One region of the Cutibacterium sp. LaCa_255 genome, then DNA from elsewhere that is predicted to be linked to it. Evidence: riboswitches for the same ligand, from Rfam matches in the RefSeq annotation. Region 1 holds a riboswitch; each other region holds the start of a gene.

The links. A riboswitch is a leader RNA that binds a small molecule or an ion and turns the genes downstream of it on or off. The one in region 1 is predicted to bind cobalamin.
Region 2: linked by a shared signal. The riboswitch ahead of ACP8ML_RS00385 (ABC transporter substrate-binding protein) and the one ahead of ACP8ML_RS01800 (FecCD family ABC transporter permease) in region 1 are both predicted to bind cobalamin.
Region 3: linked by a shared signal. The riboswitch ahead of ACP8ML_RS11030 (ribonucleoside-diphosphate reductase subunit alpha) and the one ahead of ACP8ML_RS01800 (FecCD family ABC transporter permease) in region 1 are both predicted to bind cobalamin.

Annotation. Positions count from the first base shown of each region.
Region 1 covers NZ_CP190956.1:417,123-422,878, forward strand. The annotation lists gene ACP8ML_RS01790 (ABC transporter substrate-binding protein) at 1-188, opposite strand, end outside; gene ACP8ML_RS01795 (ABC transporter ATP-binding protein) at 200-958, opposite strand; gene ACP8ML_RS01800 (FecCD family ABC transporter permease) at 955-1,980, opposite strand; cobalamin riboswitch at 2,019-2,177, opposite strand; gene ACP8ML_RS01805 (ABC transporter ATP-binding protein) at 2,326-3,132, opposite strand; gene ACP8ML_RS01810 (FecCD family ABC transporter permease) at 3,129-4,151, opposite strand; gene ACP8ML_RS01815 (FecCD family ABC transporter permease) at 4,148-5,143, opposite strand; gene ACP8ML_RS01820 (ABC transporter substrate-binding protein) at 5,140-5,756, opposite strand, start outside.
Region 2 covers NZ_CP190956.1:86,122-91,877, reverse strand. The annotation lists gene ACP8ML_RS00400 (NAD-dependent succinate-semialdehyde dehydrogenase) at 1-1,159, opposite strand, end outside; gene ACP8ML_RS00395 (ABC transporter ATP-binding protein) at 1,243-2,013, opposite strand; gene ACP8ML_RS00390 (FecCD family ABC transporter permease) at 2,010-3,173, opposite strand; gene ACP8ML_RS00385 (ABC transporter substrate-binding protein) at 3,173-4,006, opposite strand; cobalamin riboswitch at 4,276-4,456, opposite strand; gene ACP8ML_RS00380 (class I SAM-dependent methyltransferase) at 4,487-5,296, opposite strand; gene ACP8ML_RS00375 (ABC transporter ATP-binding protein) at 5,421-5,756, shown strand, end outside.
Region 3 covers NZ_CP190956.1:2,420,292-2,426,047, forward strand. The annotation lists gene ACP8ML_RS11020 (YciI family protein) at 1-92, shown strand, start outside; gene ACP8ML_RS11025 (NADH:flavin oxidoreductase/NADH oxidase) at 163-1,263, shown strand; cobalamin riboswitch at 1,436-1,627, shown strand; gene ACP8ML_RS11030 (ribonucleoside-diphosphate reductase subunit alpha) at 1,740-4,304, shown strand; gene ACP8ML_RS11035 (ribonucleotide-diphosphate reductase subunit beta) at 4,341-5,327, shown strand; gene ACP8ML_RS11040 (PH domain-containing protein) at 5,712-5,756, shown strand, end outside.

The DNA.
Region 1 (5,756 bases):
GGGGAATCGGTGAAGCTGAGCTTCTCGGTGCAGCTCAAGACCGTCCTGGGCAGTGCCGAGGACGCCGAGGCCGACGGAGAGGACTTATCGGTTGAGGAACCAGCGCAGGCGCTCATGGACAGGGCGCACAGTCCCGCGAGGGTTGCCGCCGCTGCGCGAGTCGTGCGGCGGGTGCGGAGGGCTGACATGGTGTTCTCCTTCATCGTGGTGGGTTGAACAGAAGATGGATGTGTCCGTCGTGGGAAATGCGGTCCACGTCGACCCGGTAGATTCGCGACAGCAGATCGGGTTGCAGGACCTCCTCACAAGGGCCGGAGGCGACGAGGCGGCCTTGATCAAGCAACACCAGTCGGTCGCATGCTCGAGCTGCCAGGTTGAGGTCATGGAGCACGATCACGGTGGTGGCGTCAATGGTTTTGACGAGGTCGAGCAGGGCGAACTGATGGCCGATGTCGAGGTGATTGGTGGGCTCGTCGAGCAGCAGATGGCCGGCCTGCTGGGCGATGGCTCGGGCGACGAGAACCCTCTGACGTTCCCCGCCGGACAACTGGGTGACGAGTCGATCCGCGAGACCTGTCAGGTCCGTTCTCGTCAGGGCATTGTCGACGATGTCACGATCGGTCGCATCCCCGTATCCCATGAGCGATCGGTGGGGGAGTCGTCCCAGGGAGACGGTGTCGCGAACCGTCAGCGGCAGGGCTTGATCGGGAATCTGAGAGACGACGGCGACCTCGCGCGCAATCTCGCGGCGATTCATGGCTGAGAGATCATGGTCGCTGACGGTGACTCGTCCGGAGGCAATCGCGACGTTGCGGTACAGCGCAGACAACAAGGTTGACTTTCCTGCGCCATTGGAGCCGACGACCCCGATGGTCACGCCCTGATCCGCTGAAAGATCGACGCCGTCGAGGACAACCCGCTGTCCTCGGTGAATGACTAAGTCGGAAGCGGTGATCATGCCATCGCCTCCCGTCGCACCAACACGAGGAGGAACGGCGCGCCGAGCAGACCCGTGATGACTCCGATGGGCAGTTCGGCTGGGCTGAACACGGTGCGTGAGAAGGTGTCGGCCCACATCAGGAAGATGGCTCCGGCTATCGCTGAGGAGACCACCAACCGACGGTGGCCATGACCGATGAAGGATCGCATGAGGTGGGGGATGACCAGTCCGACGAAACCGATGCCGCCGGAGATAGCCACCGCCGTGGCCACCCCAGCCGATACGGGGACGAGAAGCAGCACACGGATGACGGTCGGGTCGATCCCGACCGCGGTGGCCGTGGAATCCCCAGACGCCAACGCGTCGAGCCATGGGGCACATGCCCACAGCAGTACAGTCAGAACGATCGCGACGACAACGTTCGTCCATCCCTGCCCCCAGCTGGCTCGAGACAGGTCACCGAGGGTCCAGAACATCACCGCGCGTGCAGTCTCGGCCGAGTCGGAGGAGAAGATGATGAAATTGGTGACGGCTTGAAAGATGAATCCCACCGCGAGACCGGCGAGGACGAGACGCAGCGTCGACGAGTTCCGGCCGCCGCCCATGAACAGCACGATCGCGGTCGACAGCAGCGCTCCCAGGAAGGCCATGCCGGCTACTGCGAATGATGAGGTGACGCCGACGATGATGATCGCCGCGGCAGCTCCCGAGGAGGCTCCCGCGCTCACACCAAGTACGTAGGGCTCAGCGAGGGGGTTGCGAACCACGGCTTGGAGGGCGACTCCGGCGACACCGAGGGTCGCGCCGACGCCGAGCCCGGTGACGATGCGAGGCATGCGGTTCTGCCAGACGATCGCGTCGGTAATGGAGTCCCAGGTCACGTGAATGGGAATGCCACAATGGTCGGCGAGTACCCCCAAGACCTGACCGATGGGTACCGGTGCGGCACCAAAGGCAATCGAGAGTACCGGCGTGAGCACGAGGAGAGTCACGAGTAGGAAGAAGTGAGCCGGGGTACGGCGGTGAAGGAGTCGAGCCAAGGGAAAGCCGTCCTCGTCAGGGCCGAATCGCGCGGCCGTCGGTCAGATACGGTCCAGGAGGTTTTCGGACTTGGCCTCAACCGAACGGGCGCCTTCCCGGTTTCCCAGTGGCTTGTCTGCCCGTTCGTCCGCCTTACCGCTGCGCGTCAGCCCCCGATTCACACGGGGTTCCCTACGCCGGACGCAGTCATCTTAGCCGTGCCTCACAAATGGAATTCGGTTACCCTCACATCGCAGCGTTGTCCTGTCTCCAGTACCTCATGAAGGCGATGTGGCGACGGTCGATGCCATACCCATCGGCGAGGGCCCGACGTCAGTGACGCACCATGGAGGGCTTCTCGCGAGTCAGCCGTCATCGACCCCCACGGTGTCGATCGGGATGACGATGGGCGTCCCGACATCCGGGGCATGGATGATGTGCGTGTGCAGGCCAAAGACTTCTCGCATGACGTCGGCGGTGATGACCTCGGTGGGGGTTCCGTTCGCTCGAATCTCCCCGTCACGCATGGCCACTAACCAGTCGCAGTAGCGCGCCGCCATGTTGATGTCATGGAGCACCATGACGATCGTCACCCCGTCACGGCGGTTGAGGTCACGCAACAAGCTGAGAACGTCGATCTGATGGGCCAGATCAAGGTAGGTCGTCGGTTCGTCGAGGAAGAGCACGTCGGTGTTCTGGGCCAAGGCCATGGCGATCCACACTCGCTGGCGCTGACCTCCGGACAGCTCGTCAACCGGTCGTCGGGCCAGCTCGACGATTCCAGTGCGTTCCAGCGCCGACGCCACCGCCTGCTCATCGGCGGTGGTCCATCGTCCGAAAATTCCTTGGTGAGGAGCGCGTCCGCGCGCCACCAGATCTGCGACGGTGATCGTCGTCGGAGCTGTCGGGGACTGCGGCAACAACCCGACGACACGGGCGAGTTGCCGGGTCGGCACAGTGGGGAGCTCCTGACCGTCCAGGACGACCTGACCGCTGCTGGGGCGGATCAAGCGTGTCATCGTCCGTAACAGGGTGGATTTGCCACAACCGTTCGGGCCAATGATTGCCCCGATCCTTCCGGTCGGGATGCTGAGGTCGAGGTGGTCCAGGACGGCGCGGTCTCCGTACCCAACCGATACCGCGTCGGCCTTCAGATGATGACTGGTTCTCACGCACTCTCCTTTCGAGACTGACGAGCCATGACGATGAGCAGGTACACCCCGCCCAGAATCCCGGTGACCAGCCCCACCGGATAGGTGTGTGACATGAGGTTGGCGCCGACGAAGTCGCACACCAGTACCAGGACCGATCCAGTGAGCGCGGAGGCCATGAGTGGGGCATCTCCTGGGCCACACAGTCGAAATGCAATCGGTCCGCACATCAGCGACACGAAGGCGATCGGTCCTGCAACGGCAGTGGCGCAGGCCAGCACGATGACCCCGACGATCATGAGCAGAGCACGAGTCCGCTCCACGTGTACCCCCAGCCCGGTGGCCAGGTCATCCCCCACGTCCATGGTCCCGAGGTGGCGAGAGTTGGCCAGCAGCACCGGTAGGCCGATGACAAGGACGACGGCGAGAGTGGCGGATTGGTCAGCGGAAGCCACGGCAAGGTTGCCCGCGAGCCAACGAGCAGCCCCAGCCGCATCATTGGGATCGGCGCGGACCATCAGCCACATCGTCCCTGCGGTCGCCATAGCCCCCGTCGCAATGCCCATGAGGATGAGCCGCTCGCCACCTGATGTGTCGTGGCGCGCAAGCCCGACGACGATGCCGGCCGTTACGATCGCTCCCGCGACGGCCAGACACGTCAGCTGCAGGCCGGACCATCCGAGCACGATGATTCCAGCTACCGCGGCAGTGTTGGCCCCGGCCGTGATCCCGATGACGTCAGGGCTTGCCAACGTGTTGCGCAGCAGGGCCTGGAACAATGCTCCGACAAGGCCAAATGCAGCGCCACAGAGAAGTCCGGCAATGGTGCGTGGGAGACGGAGGTCACCGATGATGAAGGATGCCGGGCCGACCTGCCCGCGGAGAGCGTCGACGACTTGTGACGGCGAGTACATCTGCTCGCCAAGGCACAGGCTGGCAATGAAAGCGGCGACAGTTGCCACCGACAAGATGGTCACGACCAGACCACGACGCAGGCGGCGGTGCCGTCGCCCCTGCCGCACGAGAGCAAGCGCGCTCATCGTTGTCTCACCTCCCGGCAACGGATCAGGGCGATGAACACCGGAGCTCCGATGATTGCGGTGACGATTCCCACCGCGACGTCGGCAGGCCGAGTGATGACGCGTCCCAGGACGTCGGACGCCAGCACCAGAACGGGTCCGCAGATGGCACACCATGCCAGCACCCGCCGATTGTCCGGGCCGACGACGGCCCGCACGGCGTGAGGGGCGATGAGCCCCACGAACCCGATGGGACCCGTCAGCGCCGTGGTTCCAGCTGCCAGCAGGACGGCGGCCACCGATGACGTCACCCGGACGACAGTCACTCGCGTCCCCAGGCCCGCTGCCAGGTCTTCTCCCAGCGCGAGGGTGTTCAGGCCTGGGGCGCTGATGGCAGCCAGCACCACTCCGACGAGGAGCAGAGGAGACACCGTCGCGATCTGTCCCAGATTGGGTCCGCTGAGGGATCCTGCCTGCCAGGTTCGGAAGGATTGCAGCAGGTTCGGGTGAGGTAACAACACCATCTGAATGAAACCGGTGAGGACGGCGGTGACGATGGCTCCGGCCAGTGCCAGTCGGACGGGAGTTGGCCGGCTGCGGCTTCCGGCTCCGATGAGCCAGACCAGGGCGGCAGCTGCGGTAGCCCCGGCAACGGCCAGCCAGACGTACTGGATTGGTGCCGTCAGGCCCAGGTGGGCGATACCGACGAGGACAGCGAGAGCGGCCCCGGAGTTGATGCCGAGAATTCCTGGATCGGCCAGGGGATTGCGGGTCAGCGCCTGCATGAGGGCGCCGGAGAGTGCGAGGGCGGCTCCGGACACCAGGCCGAGAACCGTGCGTGGAACGCGTGAGCGGATGACCTCGGCGACAAAGGGGTCAGCGGACGGCTGTCTCAGGGTCGTCCACAGATCATGGAGCGGGATGGATCGTGAACCCACCATCACCGAGGCCGCGCACAGACAGGCGAGCAGGACGGTGACGACGAGCAGGGTCCATCCCCTCCGTGGTGTCACGCCTTCGCCTTCGTGGCCGCTTCGGCCAGTCGCTCGACGAGCGGTCCCACCTGACCGGGGATGGACAAGGCACTGGCAGACATCGATGCCGCGAGCGGGGAGTTGTCCTCGAGAACGGCCACTGCTCCCTTGCGCACAGCGGTGATCTTCGAGAGCAACGGGTGCTTGGCGAGCAGACCGGGAAGGGTTTTGGGATCTCCGTAGCAGACGATGAGGTCGACGTCATTGAACATGTCGGCCTTCTCCGCCGAAGCCGTGGTGTAGAACTGCTTCGACTCCGCCGACAGCTTCTGGATTGATGACGGCGCCTTGAAGCCGAGGTCGGTGAGGTAGTCAGCACGAGAGTCGCCCTTGGTGTAAACCGAGATCTCCGAGAGCTTCTTGACGTCGAAATAGAACATTCCAGCGGTGAGTCCCTTGACGTCGGGGTGCGCAGCCAAGGCGTCAGCGATCGACTTCTCGCAGGACATGATGACCTCTTCGGCCTTGTCGGCCTTTCCGACGACCTCGGCGATGGTGCGCAGGTGGGTACGCCAGTCGATGCTCCACGCCTTTTCGAGGTAGGGAAGGGTGGGGGCGATCTTGGAGAGCTTGTCGTACTGCTCCTTGGTCA
Region 2 (5,756 bases), 330 kb from region 1:
GCATGATCTCGGCATCGGCGGACACCCCGGAGAGCACCGTCGGCGGGTAGAACCAGCCCTTGCCCGCAGGGATCTCGCCGCCGCAGTGAACAGTCGCACCGGCCTTGACCGCGGAACGAACCAGGCCGTCGACCTTCTCACGATCCTTCTCGGTGATCATCGGGCCGACCTCGGACTTCTCGTCCAGGCCATCCCCGACGGTGAGGCCGGACATCATCTCTACCATCCGGTTGGTGAACTCCTCGGCCACCGACTCGTGGACGATGAACCGGTTGGCAGCGATGCAGGCCTCTCCCATGTTGCGCATCTTGGCTCCCCTGGCACCGGCAATGGCCTGGTCGAGGTTAGCGTCGTCGAAGACGATGAATGGAGCGTTGCCGCCCAACTCCATCGAGGTGCGCAGCACGTGCTTGGCTGCCTTCTCCAACAGGTTGACGCCAACCCCGGTGGATCCGGTGAAGGAGAGCTTGCGCAGCCGCGGGTCCTCCAGGATGGCGTCCGTGACGGCGTGGTCACGACCGGTGATGACATTGACGACCCCGGCGGGAAGACCGGCGTCGACGAGGGTCTTGGCGAAGAGCAGGGTGGTCAGCGGGGTGGCCGAGGCCGGGCGGATGACCACCGTGCAGCCGGCGGCAAGAGCCGGGGCGATCTTGCGGGTGGCCATGGCCAGCGGGAAGTTCCACGGGGTGATGAACAGGCACGGGCCGACGGGCCGCTTGGTGACGAGCTGGCGGATCTTGCCCTCCGGGAGCAAGCCGTAGTCACCGCGAATGCGCACTGCCTCCTCGGAGAACCAGCGCAGGAACTCCCCGCCGTAGGTGACCTCTCCGTAGGACTCGGCCAGCGGCTTGCCCATCTCGAGGGTCATGAGCTTGGCGAAGTCGTCCTTGCGCTCGGTGACGAGCTCGAAGGCCTTGCGCAGGATCTCGCTGCGCTCACGCGGGGAGGTGTCGGCCCAGGATTCCTGGGCACGGACGGCGGCGTCGAGGGCGTCGGTGCCCTGGTCGACGGACGCATCGGCGATGGCGACGAGTGACTTCTCGGTGGAGGGGTCGAGGACGTCGAAGGTGCGGGACGCCTCGGCGTCCACCCATTCTCCGTCAATGAGCAGCTGAGAGGGCAGATCTGATGGGAGCGAGCGGTCGTTGGTCGTCATGAACCCACCCTACGACGGGGTTTCGACGCTTTGAGGGAGTTCGGTGTTCACGGGGAGGGGAACACGGCCGGCACCACCGACAATCACAGGACGGTTACTTGAACAGCGCCACTCGGGTGTCGACCGAGATGAGTGCACACTTTGTAGACGTCGTCCAGGATTCCCGGAGACAGCACGGCCGATGGCGCACCCGCTGCCACACATGTGCCCTTCGACATCAGTACAAGGGTGTCGCAGAATCGTGCGGCCAGATTGATGTCGTGAAGTGCCACCACCACCGTCGACCTGAGGCGCCGCGACAGCTCCATCACCTTGAGTTGATGATGAATGTCAAGGTGGTTCGTCGGTTCATCCATGATCAGCAGGCCGGTCTGCTGCGCCAGCGCCCTCGCGATTGTCACCCGCTGCCGTTCTCCTCCAGAAATCCGTGAGAATGTCGACGTCGCGAGATCTCCAACCTCCATAAGCTCCATGGCTGCGCCGCACAGGGCAAGGTCGCCCTCGCTCAGCGACCGCCACGACTTCTTGTGAGGTGTCCTCCCCATCCGGACGATTTCCCCGCACGTCAGCGGGAACTCCGCGGGAGTCTCTTGGAGAACCACCGAAATGTGCCGGGAGGACCACTTCGTGTCTCGCGCCCAGACATCGACACCATCGACGGTCACCGTCCCCTTCGTAGGGCGTCTCGAGTGGAAGATTGAGCGCAGCATCGTCGACTTGCCGCTCCCATTGGGGCCGAGGATCCCCACCACCTGACCGGGGTGGGCGACGAAGTCGACATCCTGGACGATGTGGCGCCCCTCGATGTCGACACCCAGGCCCGCGACCACCAGTTCTGCACCACTGACGATCATGACGTCTCCCCCAAGGTGCGTCGCAACAGGAACAGGAAGAATGGAGCCCCGACAAGCGCGGTCACAATACCTACCGGCAATTCCTGCGGCTCAATGGCCATCCGCGCCCCAACATCCGCCAGCACGGTGAAAATCGCACCCAGAAGCAGTCCTACGGGAAGGGTTCGGCGGTGATCTGCGCCAACCAGCATCCTCGTAATGTGCGGCATCACCAGGCCGACGAATCCTATGACGCCACACACCGCAACTGTCACACCGACAATTGCAGCTGCCACAACGAACATCCAGGTTCGGAACCGATCAACGTCCAGGCCGAGAGAACCCGCTGTCCCTTCCCCACCAAGAAGGAGGTTGAGATTTGACGCCTCAGCCAGGCATAAGAGCATTCCCACAGCGAGGACGAGGGTGGGGACGGGAAGGTTCTCCCACTTGGCGGCCCCGAAGCCTCCGAGACTCCAAAAGAGGACTTGCGACGCCAGTTGCGGATCCGGGGAGGTCAGAACCATGAAGTTGTTGACTGCCGACAACAGGGCCGAAACCGCCATGCCGGTGAGAACCAACGTTCCTGCAGAAAGGGTTTGCCTCCGTCTGGCGATCACCAAGACGAGTAGAAGCGTCAGGAACGCGCCTGCGAACGCGGCCAACCCGAGAGAGACCGCACCACCGAGGAGCAGACCAAACCGCATGACGGTAATGGCTCCGGTTGCAGCTCCCGACGACACGCCGAGCACCGTGGGGCTCGCCAGTGGGTTGCGAAGCAGCGCCTGCACGACTGTGCCGACAGTGGTCAGCGCCATCCCTGCGACTGCCGCCAGGAGCACACGAGGAAGCCGGACATCAGCAACGATCCTGTCGATCGACGCAGTCCAATCAACGGTGACGACACCTGCCGGCAGAGCCCGGTGCGCAACGACCTTCCATACTTGGACGAAGGGAACATGAACCGAGCCAATTGACAGCGCGAGTCCCAGGACAAGAATCAACGTGACGGCCAGTACGGACAAGACTATGACCAGGTGTCCACGATGCGAATCGCCACGCCACCTGTCTTCCCCGACAGATGCCGACTCGGATGGAAGGGCATTGAGGACAGCAACGAGTTCGTCCTGCCGTTTCACAGCCGTGGATGACTCATCAATGCCACCACGTGCACCCATCATCAGCCGTGGAACTGCTTGGCAAGCTGCTCGATACCTTCAGCCGAACGCGGGCCGGGCTGTGCCAACGAGAGACTGATCACCGGGAAGGCATTGTTCTTGACGGCCTTGGTGTCCTTCAGTGCCGGAATTGACTTCAACGTCTTGATCTTCTGATCGACACTCGGGGTCTTGTAGTCGTAAATCAGAATCATGTCTGGATCAGCCTTTGCAACCTGCTCCCACGACATCTTTCCCCACCGCAGCGGTTCATTCGCGAAGATGTTCTCGCCTCCCGCCGCATCGATCATCACCGATGCATAGGCCCACCCACCAACTGTCGTCGGGGCGTCCTCACCTGAGTTGTAGAGGAACACCTTGGGGCGCTCCTTCCCCTTCACGGACTTCTTGACGGCATTGACCTTGTCGTTGAACTTTCGAATCGATGCCTCAGCTCGGTCATTCACATCGAAGATCTGGCCGATGGTCCTGATCTCCTTGGTCTCATCATCCAAGGCCTTGACCTCATTGGTGCATCCCACAGGGCTGAGATGCGTCTTGATCCCCATCTTCTGTAGGTCTTTCCGGGTGTGACCGTTGCTCCTTGAGAAACCGTCCGGGTACCCGGAATACACGAAATCAGGATTTACGGACAAAAGCTTCTCCATGGAAGGCTGCCCAGCGGCCAAAACCGACACCGAGTCGTAGGCCTCCTTGTATTGGGCACCGATGGGGCGAGTGCGTTGGTACGCCGTCCCGACCATGCTCTTCTCCAGCCCTAGCTCGAGCATCGTCTCAGTCGCCGTTGACGTCAATGTCACTGCGCGCGTCGGGGCGGAATCGAACGTCTGCTTCACCCCACAGCTCTCCACCGTCAGCGGGTATGACGTGTGCCCGGCCTTCGAACCGGTTGCGTGGGACGACGCCGTCGAGGCGTTCTGCTCCGTGACGGCGCTCCCACAACCAGCCATGAATGAGACAGGAATCACTAATGCAGCGACAAGAGCGACCCTCCGCGTGTACCTTCGCGCCATCGCAATGGTCCTTCCGTTCCGTTCCCACGCCAACGGTCACAGATGGGCCCCACGTAAGGGTTTCCAACCAAAAGCCATGACGCGAGCTTGTGTCGAGTGGATTTTCATCGGCAGGTCTTCGGACTGGGGTTCAACCCGTTTCAGCACCTTCCCAGGCCTCACTGGCCCAGTGGCATACGCCGAGACGGTCACCGTCACCGCTGCGCGTCAGCCCCGGAATCACACCGGAGTTCCCTCACACCCATTTAGGTTACCGATACACATACCTTATCAATGAAGACCTTGAACTGATCGACACTCCCCTCACACAGGCATGTCGGGCAGGGCCCCCACAAGGCCCTTCGCATCTACATGCACCAGACCAATTGTGCGTCTACACCTCCATCCGCGCGGGAATCCAATCGCATAGGAATCCATAATCCTGATCGCCTCGGAAAAATTACCTCCTCGAGTCTGGACCTCATGGTACAATTCATCTTCAGAAACAACTCGATATTCCTCGAGAATTCTAATTTCTGCTGGAATCCCCAATTGTGCGAGGCCACCTGCAAGGAGTAGATGGCGAGCCTGTGAAACACGGACATCTTCCCCCTGTGCTGCTGCAAGGGCATGATCCCAGGCCGTCGGTGATCCAGTGGTGTCAATAATGATGACGTGCCGTCGAGCCTGCCGAACCAATGCCCGCAAGGACGCCGCCAGATCGAGGGCCCAGTACAAGGACCACGCAGCAAGAACGGTGTCGAAAACCCTTCCTGTGTCCATGGGCCATTGCCCCTGGATCGTCTCGATCTTGACTTCCTCGGCTTCAGCATTCTCCGAAAGCACACGGAGCATGTCCTCTGAACGGTCTACGACAGTCACACGGCAGCCGCGTTGTGCCAGCGGAATCGCGAACCGTCCGGTTCCGCCGCCAACGTCAAGGATCGATGACTCAGGTTCGACGATGCTGGTCACGGTGCCGATCTGAGCCAGGGAACTGCACGTCAAACCTGCGTGCTGGTCGTAGACCGCTGCGTGCCCATGCCAAAACGCCTTTTCCTGTTCCAAAGATCTGCGCGCGGGGTCCGATCTCCTATCGTTCTCCCACAGTCCGAAGTAATCACTGATCCTCATCGGCGCCTCCCATGTTCATCGGGACCAATCCTGTGGCATCACCATCCTCCTACCACGGGAGGACGCTCCGATTCGACCGCCAGCACGATGCGCGACGAGGGGCTCGGGCAGCACGGTGGATGACATGTTGACGCCAACCCGATCCAACCCTCACGCCGTCGCCGAACCCGTCCCCGGCGCTCACCTCCGCACCCTGGGACTGACGAAGACCTACGGGACGACTCGTGCCCTCGACCACGTCGACATCGCCATCCCGGCCGGCCAGTCGGTCGCCGTCATGGGGCCGTCCGGATCGGGAAAAACCACCCTGCTGCACTGCCTGTCCGGGATCCTCTCGGCCGACTCCGGCAGCATCGAGCTGGGTCTGCCCGACCGCGTCGTCAACGTCGAGAGTCTCTCCAGCGAGGGACGGGCCCAGCTGCGTCGCCAGTCCCTCGGGTTCGTCTTCCAGCAGGGAATG
Region 3 (5,756 bases), 770 kb from region 1:
ATCATTTGCTGGAGGCTGACCCCTACCCCAAGACGGCTGTCCAGGTGACCTCAGTGCGCGAGTGGAAGCCGAATTACCACCACCACGTCTGACACGGCTGCCAACCTGGCTGACGGTCGAGATTGACGGGATGACGGTTGAAACGCGTGGTGTCATGGAGTCATGAAGTCACCTCTGCTGTTCCAGCCCCTCACTCTCCGTAGCCTGACAGTTCGCAACCGCGCCTGGGTACCACCGATGTGCCAGTACGCGGTGGATTCTCACGACGGGATCCCGGGCACCTGGCATCTCGTCCATTACGGGTCCTTTGCCGCTGGTGGCTTCGGCCTCATCGTCGCCGAGGCCACCGCGGTCAGCCCCGAAGGCCGCATCAGCCCTGCTGACACCGGGTTGTGGAATGACGACCAAGTGGCTGCCTGGCGCACCGTCACTGATGCCGTCCACGAGCTTGGTGGCAAGATCGCCGTGCAGCTCGGTCACGCCGGCCGGAAGGCCTCCACCGAGAAGTGGTGGCCGGGGTTCCAGGGCGAGGTGGTGCCTCCCGAGCACGGCGGCTGGATTCCCGTCGGTCCGACCACCGCCCCTGCTGACGGCAAGCAGTACGTCGGCCTGCCCGTCAACGCCCTTGACGAGAACGGCATCGAGAAGGTCGTCGACGACTTCCGCGCCGCCGCCGCGCGTGCTGTGGACGCTGGATTCGACGCCGTCGAACTTCACAGCGCCCACGGTTATCTGCTGCACCAGTTTTACTCGCCGCTGTCCAACACCCGCACCGACGACTGGGGCGGTGACTTCGACGGACGCGTCCGCCTGCCGTTGGAGGTTGCGACGGCCGTGCGCGGTGCGATTCCCGACGACATGCCCCTGTTGGCGCGTCTATCTGTCACCGACTGGCGGGAAGACGGCTGGCAGGTCGACGATTCTGTCGAGCTGTCGCGTCGTTTCGCGGAGGCCGGAGTCGATCTCCTCGACGCCTCCTCGGGCGGCAACTCGTCCGCACCGATCCCCGTCGCCCCGGCCTACCAGGCTGACTTGGCGGCTCGAGTGCGCGCCGAGGCCGGGATTCCCACCGCCACCGTCGGCATGATCTGGACCGCAGAGTTGGCCGAGGAGCTGCTCCAGAAGGGCAGTGCCGACGCCATCATGATCGGACGGGCAGCTCTGCGGGACACCAACTGGCCATTGCGCGCCGCCCACGAGTTGGGAGTTCCCAACGAGGACGCCCCGTGGCATCCGGCGAGATTCCGGGGAGCGTGGCGCTGAGGACGTCGAGAGTTTCAGCGTTTCTGACGCTCGACGAAGCCCGGTGACGGCGGCGTGTTCGGTGTCCTGAATCCGCCGGCCGTCAGGGGGCCGTCATGGTGTGCGTCCGTGAGACGTCCAACACGCTCAATGCCCCTACATCTTGTGTTGACTCTTATTGATCAGCGTTCATATAGTGGCGAGTGCACATGGTTCCCGTGTTCGCACGGGCCAAGAGGGAATCCGGTGAGAATCCGGAGCTGCCCCGCAGCGGTGTACGAGAACGACCGCCGTCATCATGCACTGTGCTTCGGCATGGGAAGCGACGGCCAGTAGGCAACAAGTGCTCGTGAGTCCGAAGACCTGCCAGGTGTGGTCCCGCAACCGCGGGGCCCGGTTCGCGATCTCGCGGGAAGTGTCGCAGCGTTCATGGGGACCAGTGTCCCCGCCGCATTCCGCCCGATCGCGTGCCTACGGCATCGCACGGAGGAATTGCAATGAGCGCCGACCCCATCTCGACCATCCGCGTCCGCAAGCGCGACGGATCCCTGGCCCCCTACGACGGCAACGAAGTCGCTGCATCCATCATTGACTCAGCCCGTGGGCTCGACGACGCCGTTGCCCGGGCAACCCTGCTGCAGGCCGAGGTGGAGATCACCCTGTTCGACGGGATCACCACCGACGCCCTGGACGAGGCCGTCATCCAGGTGGCTCTGGGCAATGCCAAGGACGACCCCGCCTTCGACACCATTGCTAGCCGAATCGCCGTCAAGAAGCTGTACAAGGAGGTGTTCGACGACACCCACGACGGTCTCGGTGACGCCGGCCCAGAGCGGGTGCGAGACCTCCATCATGCCTGCTTCCCGCGCACGATCGACAAACTCGTCGCCGACGGCCACCTCGACGAGCGACTGGGGCGGCTCTTCGACCTCGACGCCCTCGCCACGGCCCTTGATCCCATCCGTGACGACCTCATCGGCTTCACCGGCGTGCGCACCATGGTCAACCGTTACCTGTTGCGTACCCCCGACCAGCGAGCGTTGGAAGTACCGCAGTACTTCTGGATGCGCGTGGCGATGGGGCTCAGCCTCACCGAGGACGATCCCACCTCCTCTGCCCTCGCCCTCTACGACTCGATGAGTAACCTGCGTCATCTCGCGGCTGGATCCACCCTTGTCAACGCGGGCACCCCGGCTGGTCAGCTGTCCAACTGCTTTGTCATGCGCACCGAGGACGATTTGGAGCACATCGCCCGGACGATCCGTGACGTCATGTGGATCACCAAGGGCACCGGCGGCATCGGGCTGTCGATGTCCGACCTGCGCTGCGAGGGGTCACCTATTCGCTCCGACAACACTGCGTCGACCGGTCCGATCCCCTTCATGCACACCATCGACTCGACGCTGCGGGCCGTCTCCCGCGGAGGCAAAAAGCTCGGCGCACTGTGCTTCTACATGGAGAACTGGCACATGGACTTCCCGCAGTTCCTCGATCTGCGGCAGAACTCCGGTGACCCGTACCGGCGGACCCGCACCGCCGACACCGCGGTGTGGATCTCCGACGAGTTCATGAAACGCGTCGCCAAGGACGAGGACTGGTACCTCTTCGACCCCGCCGAGACCCCCGATCTCACCGAGCTCACCGGGTCGGCCTTCTCGAAGCGTTACGCCCACTACATCGCCGAGGCCGAGGCCGGCCACATCAAGCGTTTCCACCGCACCACGGCCCGCGAACAGTTCCGAGCCATCCTGGTGAGCCTGCAGACGACATCCCACCCGTGGTTGACGTGGAAGGACAGCGTCAATACCCGCGCGTTGAACAGCAACACCGGGACGATCCACTCCTCGAATCTGTGCACCGAGATCTGCCTGCCCCAGGACCGCGACCACACCTCGGTGTGCAACCTGGCTTCGGTCAACCTCGCCGGACACCTCGTCGGGCCGCGCGGGAAACGTCGCATCGACTGGAACCAACTGGCCGCCACCACTCGGCTGGCGGTGCGCCACCTCGACAACCTCGTCGACATCACCGCTTCGGCGGTGCCTCAGGCCGAGCGATCCAACGTGGAGAACCGGGCCATCGGCCTGGGCGTCATGGGGCTGACGGACATGCTCGAGCAGGTGCGGATTCCTTACGACTCCCCCGAGGCCTGCGAGATCGTCGACCGGGTCATTGAATTCATCAGCTGGCACGCCATCGACACCTCCGCTGATCTGGCCACCGAGCGTGGCTCGTACCCGATGTTCGCAGGATCCGGCTGGTCGAAGGGGATGGTCCCGGTCGACACCCTGGCTCTCCTGGAGCGCGACCGTGGCATTCCCGTTGATGTCGACCGGGTGACGAGGATGGACTGGGACGGGCTGCGTACCAAGGTGAGTCGCGGAATGCGCAACGCCACTCTGATGGCCATCGCCCCGACCGCGTCGATCGGCCTGGTCGCTGGCACGACGCCGGGTCTGGACCCGCAGTTCTCCCAGATGTTCTCCCGAGCCACCTCGGCCGGGAAGTTCCTCGAGGTCAACCGCAACCTGGTGGCCGACCTCAAGGACCTCGGGCTGTGGGAGAAGGTGCGCGAGGAATTGCTGCGCCGTCAGGGGGATCCCAGCGAGATCGAGGCCATCCCGGCATCTCTGCGACGTCTGTACCGCACCTCCTTCACCCTGGATCCAATGGCCTACCTCAACGTGGCCGCCAGGGCGCAGAAGTGGGTGGACCAGGCCATCAGCCGCAACATCTACCTGGCCTCCCGGTCGGTCGGTGACATGGAGGACCTCTACACCGCAGCATGGCGGATGGGCGTCAAGACGACCTACTACCTCCACATGCTGCCCCGTCACACCGCCGAGCAGTCAACGGTGGCGGTCAACAAGGCTGCCGGACATCGCAACGGTCCTCGTCGTGGATTCGCCACCGCAGCACGACGTGACACCAGCACCACGACCATTGAAAAGCCCCTGACCGAGGCACTCGACGCCGAACCCGTCATGGCCCTCGATCTCGTCGACGGCACCTCCTGCCCGGTGGACCCCCAGGAACGCCTGCAGTGCGAGTCCTGCCAGTGACCGACGACCGTTCCCCCCACTGAAAGCGAGAACACCATGATCCTTGGATCCGGAATCCACAAAGGGCTGCTGCTCAAGCCCGTCATCTACCCGTGGGCCTACGACCTCTACAACCAGGCCGTGGCGAACACGTGGTTCCCCAACGAGATCCAGCTCGATGAGGACCTCGCCGACTTCAGCCGGATGACTCCTGATGAGCACCATGCCTTAACCCACCTCATGAGCTACTTCAACCCCAACGAGCTGCTGGTCAACAAGGCGTTGGCCTTCGGGGTCTACCCCTACGTCAATGCGGCCGAGTGCCACCTCTACCTGGCCAAGCAGATGTGGGAGGAGGCCAACCACTGCATGGCATTCGAGTATGTCCTCGAGACCTTCCCGATCGACCGCGACGAGGCCTACCGCTCCCACGTCCACGTCCCGTCGATGGCCCGCAAGGAGTCCTTCGAGGTGGCCTTCATCAAGCAGATGACCGAGCAGACCCTCGACATCACCACTGTCGAGGGCAAGCAGGACTTCGTGCGCAACCTGGTGGCTTACAACATCATTCTCGAAGGCATCTGGTTCTACTCCGGGTTCATGGTCGCGCTGTCCTTCCGGCAGCGAAACCTGCTGCGCAATTTCGGCTCCCTCATCGACTGGGTGGTCCGCGACGAGTCCCTCCACCTGAAATTCGGCATGAACCTCATCCTGACGGTGTTGGAGGAGAACCCGGAGGTCGCCACCGAGGAGTTCGCGACCGAGATCCACGACATGATCGTCGAGGGGGTGTCCATGGAGGAGCAGTACAACCGCGACATGCTCCCCCGCGGCATCCTCGGAATGAATGCTGATTACGTCAATGACTACGTCAAGTACCTGGCAGATCGTCGTCTGGAGGAGCTCGGTTTCGAGCCGGAGTACCGCGTCGCCAACCCGGCGAAATGGATGGCCACGGCCAATGACACCCTCCAGCTGGTCAATTTCTTCGAGGCCACCAACACCTCCTACGAGGTCAATGCCCACGCCACCGGTGGTCGGTGAGATCGGGAGCGGACCCCGATCTTCGACGAGTCCTCGTTCGTGGGGTATTCGTCACCCCGATGGTGAGCGTGCATGAAGTCGCCATGGCATGCACGCGGACGATGTCAGCCCCAAAATATGCTTTGGGGCTGACATCATCCCTTGTTAGGGTCCTATGACGTGGACGAACTCTTCAGCCCTCCCGGAGGCGAATGGCATCCGGTCTCCCCGAAATTCGTGACCGTCAAGAGGCTCATGGTCTGTCTGACCTGGGGCATCCTGACGGTCGCCCTCGCCGTCGTGCTGGGGATCTTCGTCACCTGGTGGGCCGGTGTCATCGCGGCGGTCGTCGGCCTGGCCTTCACCGGATGGCGATTCTCGCGGATGCCAGCCGTCGTCGCAGCCATGGGCTGGTGCGAACGCGGAAGCGACCTGTGCATCCGTTCCGGG